3 regions of the Priestia sp. SRI_019 genome follow, and region 3 is predicted to be linked to each of the others. Evidence: riboswitches for the same ligand, from Rfam matches in the RefSeq annotation. Region 3 holds a riboswitch; each other region holds the start of a gene.
What was found. Region 3 has a riboswitch for S-adenosylmethionine ahead of metK (methionine adenosyltransferase). Riboswitches for the same ligand answer to the same signal wherever they lie in the genome.
Positions count from the first base shown of each region.

Region 1: linked by a shared signal. The riboswitch ahead of AC2YJL_RS21245 (methionine ABC transporter ATP-binding protein) and the one ahead of metK (methionine adenosyltransferase) in region 3 are both predicted to bind S-adenosylmethionine.
Region 2: linked by a shared signal. The riboswitch ahead of AC2YJL_RS04725 (hypothetical protein) and the one ahead of metK (methionine adenosyltransferase) in region 3 are both predicted to bind S-adenosylmethionine.

Region 1 covers NZ_JBYCZN010000004.1:65,769-69,045, forward strand. The annotation lists gene AC2YJL_RS21240 (methionine ABC transporter permease) at 1-442, opposite strand, end outside; gene AC2YJL_RS21245 (methionine ABC transporter ATP-binding protein) at 435-1,460, opposite strand; SAM riboswitch class I at 1,592-1,699, opposite strand; gene AC2YJL_RS21250 (thioredoxin family protein) at 1,880-2,179, opposite strand; gene AC2YJL_RS21255 (toprim domain-containing protein) at 2,194-2,544, opposite strand; gene AC2YJL_RS21260 (YusG family protein) at 2,726-2,971, opposite strand; gene gcvH (glycine cleavage system protein GcvH) at 3,051-3,277, opposite strand, start outside.
Region 2 covers NZ_JBYCZN010000001.1:922,116-925,392, forward strand. The annotation lists gene AC2YJL_RS04705 (glycosyltransferase family 2 protein) at 1-359, shown strand, start outside; gene AC2YJL_RS04710 (hypothetical protein) at 466-906, shown strand; gene AC2YJL_RS04715 (GNAT family N-acetyltransferase) at 987-1,433, shown strand; gene AC2YJL_RS04720 (hypothetical protein) at 1,446-1,742, opposite strand; SAM riboswitch class I at 1,864-1,965, shown strand; gene AC2YJL_RS04725 (hypothetical protein) at 2,029-2,373, shown strand; gene AC2YJL_RS04730 (DUF1540 domain-containing protein) at 2,474-2,632, shown strand; gene alaP (alanine permease AlaP) at 2,949-3,277, shown strand, end outside.
Region 3 covers NZ_JBYCZN010000001.1:37,076-40,352, reverse strand. The annotation lists gene AC2YJL_RS00210 (glycosyltransferase family 4 protein) at 1-234, shown strand, start outside; gene metK (methionine adenosyltransferase) at 267-1,469, opposite strand; SAM riboswitch class I at 1,602-1,719, opposite strand; gene pckA (phosphoenolpyruvate carboxykinase (ATP)) at 2,094-3,277, shown strand, end outside.

The DNA.
Region 1 (3,277 bases), on a different contig from region 3:
GCGATTCAGGTAACAGCACTTTAAAGATAATAGTGCTTGTTGTTGCTCCCATTGATTTAGCAGCTTCAATAACACCTTTATCAATTTCGCGCAGACCAATTTCTACAAGGCGCGCATAAAATGGTGCTGCTCCAACAATTAAAGCAGGTAACGCTGCATTAGCGCCTAAAATACTTCCTACCAATGCTTTGGTAAATGGAATCAGTAAAACAATTAAAATAATGAATGGAATGGAACGAAAGATATTTACAACTGCTGACACAATGGCATATAAAGGTTTGTTTTGCCAAAGCTGTCCTTTGGAGGTTAAAAATAAAAGCAAGCCCAATAAAATACCTAGAACAAACGTGGCTATAACTGAAATAGCCGTCATATATAGTGTTTCATTTGTCGCTTGAATAAAATCATCTAAAATAACGTTTGGAAATAGTTTCTCAAGCATTTGTCATTACCTCCACTTCTACCTGCTGCTCATGAATGTATGCAATGACTTTTTCAACTTCTGTTAATTCTCCGTCTAAATGAACGAACAACGTTCCGTATGAACCTGTTTGTGTATGAGAAATCTTTCCTTGCAAAATATTAATCGTTACATCAAACTGTTTTAAAATCGTTGTAATGAGCGGTTGCTCTGCTTTTCCGCCAACAAACGTCAGCTGAATAATTTGCCCGCTTGGATATAACTCCTGTACTTGTTCAATTGTTTCAAACGTTTCTTCTGGTTCAGAAATCTGTTGAACAAATCGCTTTGTAATCGGCTGCTTAGGTTTTCTGAAGACTTCTAGCACTTGCCCTTCTTCTACCACTGCCCCATTTTCCATAACAGCTACTCGATGACAAATTTTACGAATAACGTGCATTTCATGAGTAATGAGTACAATGGTTAACCCTAGCTTCTCATTAATATCTACTAACAGATCTAAAATAGAATCTGTCGTTTGAGGATCAAGCGCTGATGTTGCTTCATCACACAGCAATACTTTTGGGTTATTGGCTAGCGCTCTAGCAATACCAACACGCTGCTTTTGCCCACCGCTAAGCTGTGATGGATAAGCATTTTCACGCCCTTCAAGCCCGACTAGCTTGATAAGCTCGTCTACTCGTTTCATTCTTTTTTCTTTTGAGATCCCTGCTATTTCTAACGGAAAGGCAATATTTTCTCGCACCGTACGCGACCACAAGATATTAAAGTGCTGAAATACCATACTAATTTCTTGTCTAGCTTTTCTGAGTTTTCCGCCTTTAATTTTTCCAATATCATTACCTGCTACTTCGACCGTTCCTGTCGTTGGTGTTTCTAACCCGTTTAGCAAGCGAATTAAAGAACTTTTACCCGCTCCGCTATAACCAATAATTCCGTAAATTTCACCTTGGTTAACGGTTAGATTCACATTATCAACAGCTGTTACTTGACCGCTTTTAGCCTGATAAATTTTTGTAACGTCTGTTAATGTAATCATATTTCTTCACCTTCTTTAGTAAAAACTTAATTATGTTAGGTTGCCCTATAGGATGAAAAAGCCGTAAAACAATTTTCCCCATTAAAAAAGCCTCTCTGCGCATGACAGAAAGGCTCGATATTTAATCCTTTCTCTCATCTTTCAAAGCGCATAGCTTTGCAGGAATTGGCACCATTTCAGTTAGTCTGACGGTTGCCGGGTTTCACAGGGCTCAGTCCCTCCACCTCTCTTGATAAGAGTTCGCAACAATTATTTTGTTTTTGGGAAATATTCATTCATTTATGAACATTCATGAGTGTGATTTTAGCATGTGTCAGATAGGCTGTCAACAGATTTTGTTCTTGGGATAATATCCCAAGAATTCAACAGCCCCAACGGTTTGCTCTCGTTCCATTTCTTCATTTTAAACAAACGTTTGATTATCGAAGCTCTTCAAGTACGTGCTCGATGGAATGAAACGCATAGAGTTTTTTTACCATTTCGCCATTTTTCACTTCAATCAAACAAGGTACACTTTCAATTGAAAATACTTCTGCTTTTGAAGGCATATAATTTAAATTGCTCATTCCGATGGTCACACCAGGCAGCATTGCTTCTGCTACGGTTAACATTTTTTTTGCCAGCTGACATGTCCCGCAAAAAGGTGTATGGAAAAAGATAAACGCTCTTTGTCCTTCTTTTAACTGATCGTCAAGCTGTTTTTCGCTCCATTCTTGCATGTTGCTCATTCCTTTTATGTTAAAAATTCTGCATTAACATCGATATTGGCACTCAGTAATACTGTTGCTATGTGATGTCTAGGGGCGGCAGCAACCTCTCGGTACATTTTATCAATATATAGATGCTCTGCTTCCGGAAGCTCTCGTTTAAATTGTTTTCTTAGCTTATTCCCTGAATCATCAGAGTCAACGAGTATGTATACCTCTTTGTTAAACGTAAAGTCAATAATTTCATCCAGCTTTGATAAACTAATCGTACCGTTTGTACAGATAATTTCAATTGGTTCTCGAATGATATCTTGGATACGTTTTTTATCTGATTTTCCTTCGACAATAATTACTTTTTCAATTTCAATTAGCCCCATTTTCATCACCCATAATCGTCAGTTGTATAGTAACATCATTTCTTTATGCTATACAATATTCGTTAATGTATCACAGTTCACCTGTTTTTTAAAAGAAATTTGCAAGAAAGAACTGTTTTAAAAGGCAGCTTAGGCCATATTGTTTCCATAAAACAAGAAAAACAGCGGCAGTTGCCACTGTTTAGCACCATCCTGCTTCTTCGTCGCAGTCTGTATATTTTTGCGTTTCACCTTGCTTTTGTACATCTGTATATTGGTAGAACTTATTATTTTCTTGCGAATACCCTTCTTCAAAGCGGTATTCATTGCCGCTTGTTCCGTAACTAACTTCACCAATTGGCTGCTTATCAACATATAATTTCATGCCGCCGTCATGAAATTTAGCTGTAACGCGATCTGTAACGTCCATTTTTTGTTTTTCAAACATAAAAAGACACTCCTTTAGCTTGTTTACTAATAGAGTGTCCAGTCAAAAACTTTTCATAAAGACAATTTATGGAGGAATATTATCCTTCGTTTGTCATTTCTTCGTATTGCTCTGCTGTCATTAGCTTGTCTACTTGAGAAGCATCAGACGGTTTGATTGTAATCATCCATGCTTCTTCGTATGGAGATTCATTAACAAGTTCAGGGCTATCGCTTAAGTTATCGTTTACTGCTACAACTTCACCGCTAATTGGTGCGTAAAGCTCAGAAACTGTTTTTACTGATTCAACGCTGCCAAACGGCTCGT
Region 2 (3,277 bases), 890 kb from region 3:
GCGAATCAAAATATCCGTTAAAGAAAATGCTTGCTTTTGCATTTGATGGAATTACATCTTTTAGCGTAGCGCCGATACGCTTATTGACGCTGCTTGGAGGAGCTTCTTTTCTCTTTAGTATTGCGTTTGGTATTTATGCGCTGATTCAAAAATATTTAGATCATACGCAAATCGGCTGGACGTCTCTTATTTTATCAATTTGGCTTGTAGGCGGCCTGCAGCTAATGGGAATGGGTCTTGTCGGAGAATACATTGGCAAGATTTTTAACGAAGTGAAACAGCGTCCTAAATATGCGATTGAAAGAGATTTATATACAAAACACTCATTAGACACACAAAAAGATTTGCTTATGCATTAATAAGAAGCTTCTCCTAAATGGAGAGGCTTTTTTGTTAAAGCGTTTATCATAATTTTTAAGTGAACAGGAAATGCTACTACTAAAATTTCTAAGGAGATTAACATCTATGAAAAGACTATTTTATACAGCCAGCACTTTTTGTTTTGTTTGGCTTGCTTTTGCAACTATTCATGTTAGTGCTCTTTCGATTGAGAAGCTTCCAATGAAGAAATCATCTGAACAATGGTCGGTTGAACTGACAAAAGCGAGCATGACGGGAGATAATCAGCTAAAGTGGAAAAATAATGTCTATCATACATATGGATTAACCGTTGAAAACATTGGAAAAGACGTAGAGCGCGTGCAGGTCCAAGCTTTTCGGCACGAAGGAAAAAACAAGACGAAATACAGCTTGTTTTCTCCTATTGAAAGGTCTAACTTAAGCAAAAGCGGTCAGCGTTTTCGCTATGCCAATTTTGCTGTTCCTGGAAAAGCAGCAGGCTTAGACATCATGATTAACTGGACGGATGAACGAGGCAATCATCAAGAACATTTTGAATTTAAATAAAAGTCTTCGCTTAGGCGAAGACTTTTTTTGCAGGAATTTATCTCTGCATGTGGAAGACGAACACGAAAGGAGAGGTCGTAATGATTGTAAAAGCTACTGAAGAAGAAATACAGGAAATTCGGACGAAATCTGCTGATGCACTGTTTGAAGGAACAACGCATCAGTTTCAACCGTCAACTGAACGCGTAAATGAATTAATTGATAATGCCCTTCAAAAAGGATGTTATTATTTAGTATCTAGACAAGAAAATAAACTCGCAGGCTGGGTTCTTGCGGGACCATCTGCCGACTTCTTTTCAAAAGAAGAAATTGGCTTTATCTACGAGTTATATGTTTTACCAGAATACCGCGGGCAAGGTCTAGCCAAGCCGTTAATGCAAAAAGCAATTGATGAATTGTCTATCAAAGGCTACCCTGAAATGAGACTCAGCGTTCATGCTGGGAATTTTGCACAGCACGTGTATCGCGAACTTGGATTTATAGATAAACAAATATCAATGAGCCTGCAGGTGGTAAAACGTCCGTAACGTTGGTGAATGTCAGCGAGTCCATAAAACATAAGATGTTATACATGCGATGAGGTTCGGTAATGAAAGTAAAAGTAAATAAGTAGCCCAAACGGCGCCTTTATCTAGTACTTCAACGGCGCCTCCACCTGTATTGTCTGAAGGGGGGGGATCTTCAAGCGCGTTCATAATCAAAGCCGCCGCTGCTAAAATAATTCCTCCAATGCTTCCGGTTGTTTTGACAATTGCAATATGGAAAGTAGATGAAAAGGCAATGCTGAGAAGCAGCAGCAAGCTTCCCAAAAAAGCAGATAACATATATCGTTTCATGTGCTCACCATCCTTTATGAAAGCATACCATATTTTACTTCTTTTTTCTTTTTATTGAAAAGCTATTGACGTAACCTATAAAACATATTAGAATAGTCAGAAATAATTTAAAAACGGAATATTCTTATCTAGAGAGGTGGAGGGACTGGCCCTTTGAAGCCTCAGCAACCACAATTATTGAATGGTGCTAATTCCAGCATAGCCTAGCTCTGACAGATAAGAAGAGGAATCTTTTTCTATGATGAAATCCTCTTCTTAGGAAGAAACATTTCGTATAGAAAAGGTGATGACATTGAACAATAGACAAACAGCGTTAAGCACTGATGATTATTTAGATCTATACTTATTAGCGAAAGAAATAAAAGACGAAACGTGGCAGCAGGAAATTTTGGCCGCGCTAAAAACGCAGCAAAACCGTTCATTTGAAGAAAAACAATCCGCCCTCGTTCAAGAGATATGGGAAGATTTTAAACAGTTAAATGAAGATATTTCTTTTACGTATCGTTTAATTCAAGAAGAACCAACTAACGAACAATTTCAGGCTAAATTAAGTCGCTTGAGAGAACGGCGGATCACGCTGAGCCGTGAGTTATATTTAGCTAAAAAACAGTATGTTGAACACACGCAATAAAAAGATCCGCTTGAGAAACAAGCGGTTTTTTTGCGTGAAAATGTTAGAATCGTTATATTTCGGGTAGTAAATAGATAAGACAAGCAAAGGAGGGATAACAGTGGCCCAAGGTGTATTATGTGAAGTGAATGAGTGCATGTATTGGAAATCCGGAAATAAATGCAGTGCAGAGTCCATTTACGTTGTGAGTCCTGAAAGTAGTCACCATGTTTCTGAAACGGAAGAACCTGGCTGTAAAACTTTTGAACCCGCGAGATAAATGCTAGTTTTTATAAAAAAGCATAAAATGAACGATGCGCTGACGGAGTTGAGTCGGCGTTTTTCTATTTTTTTAAAATACTATTACTTAGGTGCAATAATAAATACATAGTAAAAAAGCAGGGCCTATGTCTAATTGTGCGTTTAAACAAAATGATAAGATAATTTTTTTATTTTTCGACAAAAGAAAAGTGAGAGAAAGGTGATAGAATACAAATATACAGCCTAGCTGTCTTTTAGCACAAACTTATATGAAAGCGCTAACAAAAAGGCTGTGTTCATCTCGTTTTGACAGATTGGAAAAAGGGGAGACATTTATGCAGGGGAAAACTCAGGGGAAAGAATTGAAACGCGGGTTAGAAGAAAGACATGTGACGCTGATGTCCTTAGGAGCAGCCATAGGGGTAGGACTGTTTCTCGGATCTGCATCTGCTATTAAATTAGCAGGGCCAGGAATATTATTGGCGTACGGATTTAGCGGAATGATTATGTTTTTTATTATGAGAGCACTTGGAGAAATGGCGATTCAAAAGCCTGTTGCAGGTTCATTCAGCAAGTACGCACGCGACTATTTAGGGCCGCTTGCTGGTTATTTAACAGGTTGGAACTACTGGTTTTTATGGGTTGTAACATGTATGGCTGAAAT
Region 3 (3,277 bases):
GTTAAACAGATGGTTCAGCATGGGCGAAACGGCTACCTTTGCAAACCTCACTCCTTAGAAGAATTCAGTTCGGCTATTACAGATTTACTCGATGATTTGCATCAGCGGCTTCACTTTGGCCATGCAGCGAGACAATACGCTCTTACTCAATCATGGGACGCCATTTTTCAGCATTTGCTTTCAGAATATGAAGGTGTCGTAGAAAAATCTGCTGCAGGTATTCAATGGGCATAAAAAAAATCTCCGTTTTCACGGAGATTTTTTTATTATTTAGCTAAAGCTTGAGTTTTTAATGCTTCCGCTTTGTCTGTGAACTCCCAAGGAAGCTCCACATCCGTACGACCAAAGTGGCCGTAAGCTGCTGTTTGCTTATAAATTGGGCGACGTAAATCAAGCATTTTAATGATGCCTGCTGGACGTAGGTCAAAGTTTTTGCGTACTACGTCTACTAGTACTTCTTCAGAAACTTTTCCTGTACCGAATGTATCAATTGAAATAGATACTGGTTGTGCAACACCAATTGCATATGCTAGTTGTACTTCACATTTATCAGCAAGATCAGCTGCTACAATGTTTTTCGCAACATAACGAGCTGCATAAGCTGCTGAACGGTCTACTTTTGTTGCGTCCTTACCAGAGAATGCACCGCCGCCGTGACGAGCATATCCGCCGTAAGTATCAACGATAATTTTACGACCAGTTAAACCAGCATCTCCTTGAGGACCGCCGATTACGAAGCGTCCTGTTGGGTTAATGAAATACTTTGTATTTTCATCAATTAACTCGTTTGGAACAACTGGATTAATAACATATTCTTTTAAGTTACGTTGAATTTGCTCTAACGTTACTTCTGGGTGATGCTGAGTGGAAATAACAATTGTATCGATGCGAACAGGTTTGTTGTTTTCATCATATTCAACTGTTACTTGTGTTTTACCATCCGGGCGAAGGTAAGGAAGAATTTCTTCTTTACGTACTTCTGTTAGACGGCGAGCAAGTTTATGAGCTAATGAAATTGGAAGAGGCATTAGTTCTTTTGTTTCGTTACATGCATAACCAAACATTAACCCTTGGTCTCCAGCTCCGATTGCTTCGATTTCTTCATCTGACATTTGACCTTCACGTGCTTCTAACGCTTGGTCTACACCAGCAGCGATATCAGCTGACTGCTCGTCGATAGATGTTAATACTGCACAAGTTTCAGCATCAAATCCATATTTTGCACGAGTATAGCCAATTCCTTTAATTGTTTCACGAACTGTTTTAGGAATATCCACGTAAGTAGAAGTTGTAATTTCACCACTTACTAAAACTAAACCAGTTGTTACGCTTGTTTCACAAGCAACACGAGCATTTGGATCCTTTGCTAGGATAGCATCAAGAATTGAGTCAGAAATTTGGTCACAAATTTTATCGGGATGTCCCTCTGTAACAGATTCTGACGTGAACAGACGACGTTGTGTTGACATCAGTTTTCCTCCTTATAAATACGATACATTGTGATACGGTACTCATTCCCTTATTTTCATTACACGTTAAAAAATATAAAAAAACCTTTCCTTGTATCGAGGAAAGGTATCAAATTCTACATAAGCCTTTCACTCTTATCGATCAAGGTTGTGCCCTTGCATCAGGTTAGCACCTTATCGTCTACACAAAAAAATGACGATGGTTGCTGGGTTTCATAGGGCCTGTCCCTCCACCAGCTCGGGATAAGAGAGTATCCGTTCAAGGACATATAATACATGAAAAAGCGCTTCACTGTCAACAACATTCAAATGGAAATCATCTCTTTATGTTTGAATCTGTTTTAATGTAACATACTCAAATTCTGAAATAGTACATCTTATTAAGAATTATCACTAAGTTTAGTTAATAAGACAGATCAAAATAAGGCTTTCATTTAAAACAGCTTCACTTTTTTCGCTTCTAGCACATATACATGTGTCTAAAATAGGTATAACGTACATTTTTTTATAATACACAAACATTTTTAGTTAAATAGTATAGAATAATTAAATAAATGTGTTATACTAATTATAAATTTCAAACATTAATGAATAAATAATAGCTAAAAAAGGAAGGTAGTGCACATGAGTACTGTTGATATGTCTATCGAATTAAATGGTTTGCTTCAATTAAAAACAACAAAACACCAATTATCTGTTCCACAACTTGTTGAAAAAATTCTAGCTCGACGCGAAGGAACGCTGACTTCTACAGGTGCTGTGTCAGTCGAAACCGGAAAATATACAGGTCGCTCTCCTTTAGATAAATTTATTGTAAGCGATGCTGTGTCTTCAAAAACGGTTGAATGGGGACCTGTCAATCAGCCAATTTCTGCTCAGCGATTCGATGCGCTATACAAAAAAGTCTTAACCCACTTAAAGAAGCAGGATGAACTTTTTGTTTTTAATGGATATGCTGGAGCTGATAAAAAGTATCAGTTACCAATTCAAGTAGTTAATGAATTTGCATGGCACAACCTATTCGCTCAGCAGTTATTCATTCGCCCTTCAGCCGAACAAAAAACAAATGATGATGTGAAGCCGTTTACAATTGTAGCAGCTCCAACGTTCAAAGCTGATCCTGAAACAGACGGGACGAACTCTGAAACCTTCATTATTCTTTCGTTAGAGCGACGTATTGTGCTAATTGGAGGAACTGAATACGCTGGTGAAATGAAAAAATCTATTTTCTCAGTGATGAACTTCTTGCTTCCTCAAAACAATATTCTATCCATGCACTGTTCTGCTAACGTAGGAGAAGAAGGTGACGTTGCATTATTCTTTGGTTTATCTGGAACGGGTAAAACAACGCTTTCTGCTGATGCAAACCGTCGTTTAATCGGAGATGACGAGCACGGTTGGTCAAGCTCTGGTGTATTTAATATTGAAGGAGGATGCTACGCGAAGTGCATTCAGCTTTCCGAAGAAAAAGAACCGCAAATCTTCAATGCAATTCGCTTCGGCGCCGTACTGGAAAATGTAGTGTTAAATCAAAATACGAAAGTAGCAGATTACAATGATAATAGTTTAACAGAGAATACTCGTGCCGCTTATTCAATTGACTCTATTGATAATATAGTATTGCCAAGCGTTGCTGGGCACCCTACAGCTATTGTCTTTTTAACTGCCGATGCTTTCGGGGTCTTGCCTCCAATCAGCAAGCTTACAAAAGAACAAGCGATGTACCATTTTCTGAGCGGATACACTAGTAAGTTAGCTGGAACAGAGCGCGGCGTAACATCGCCACAGGCTACTTTCTCTACATGCTT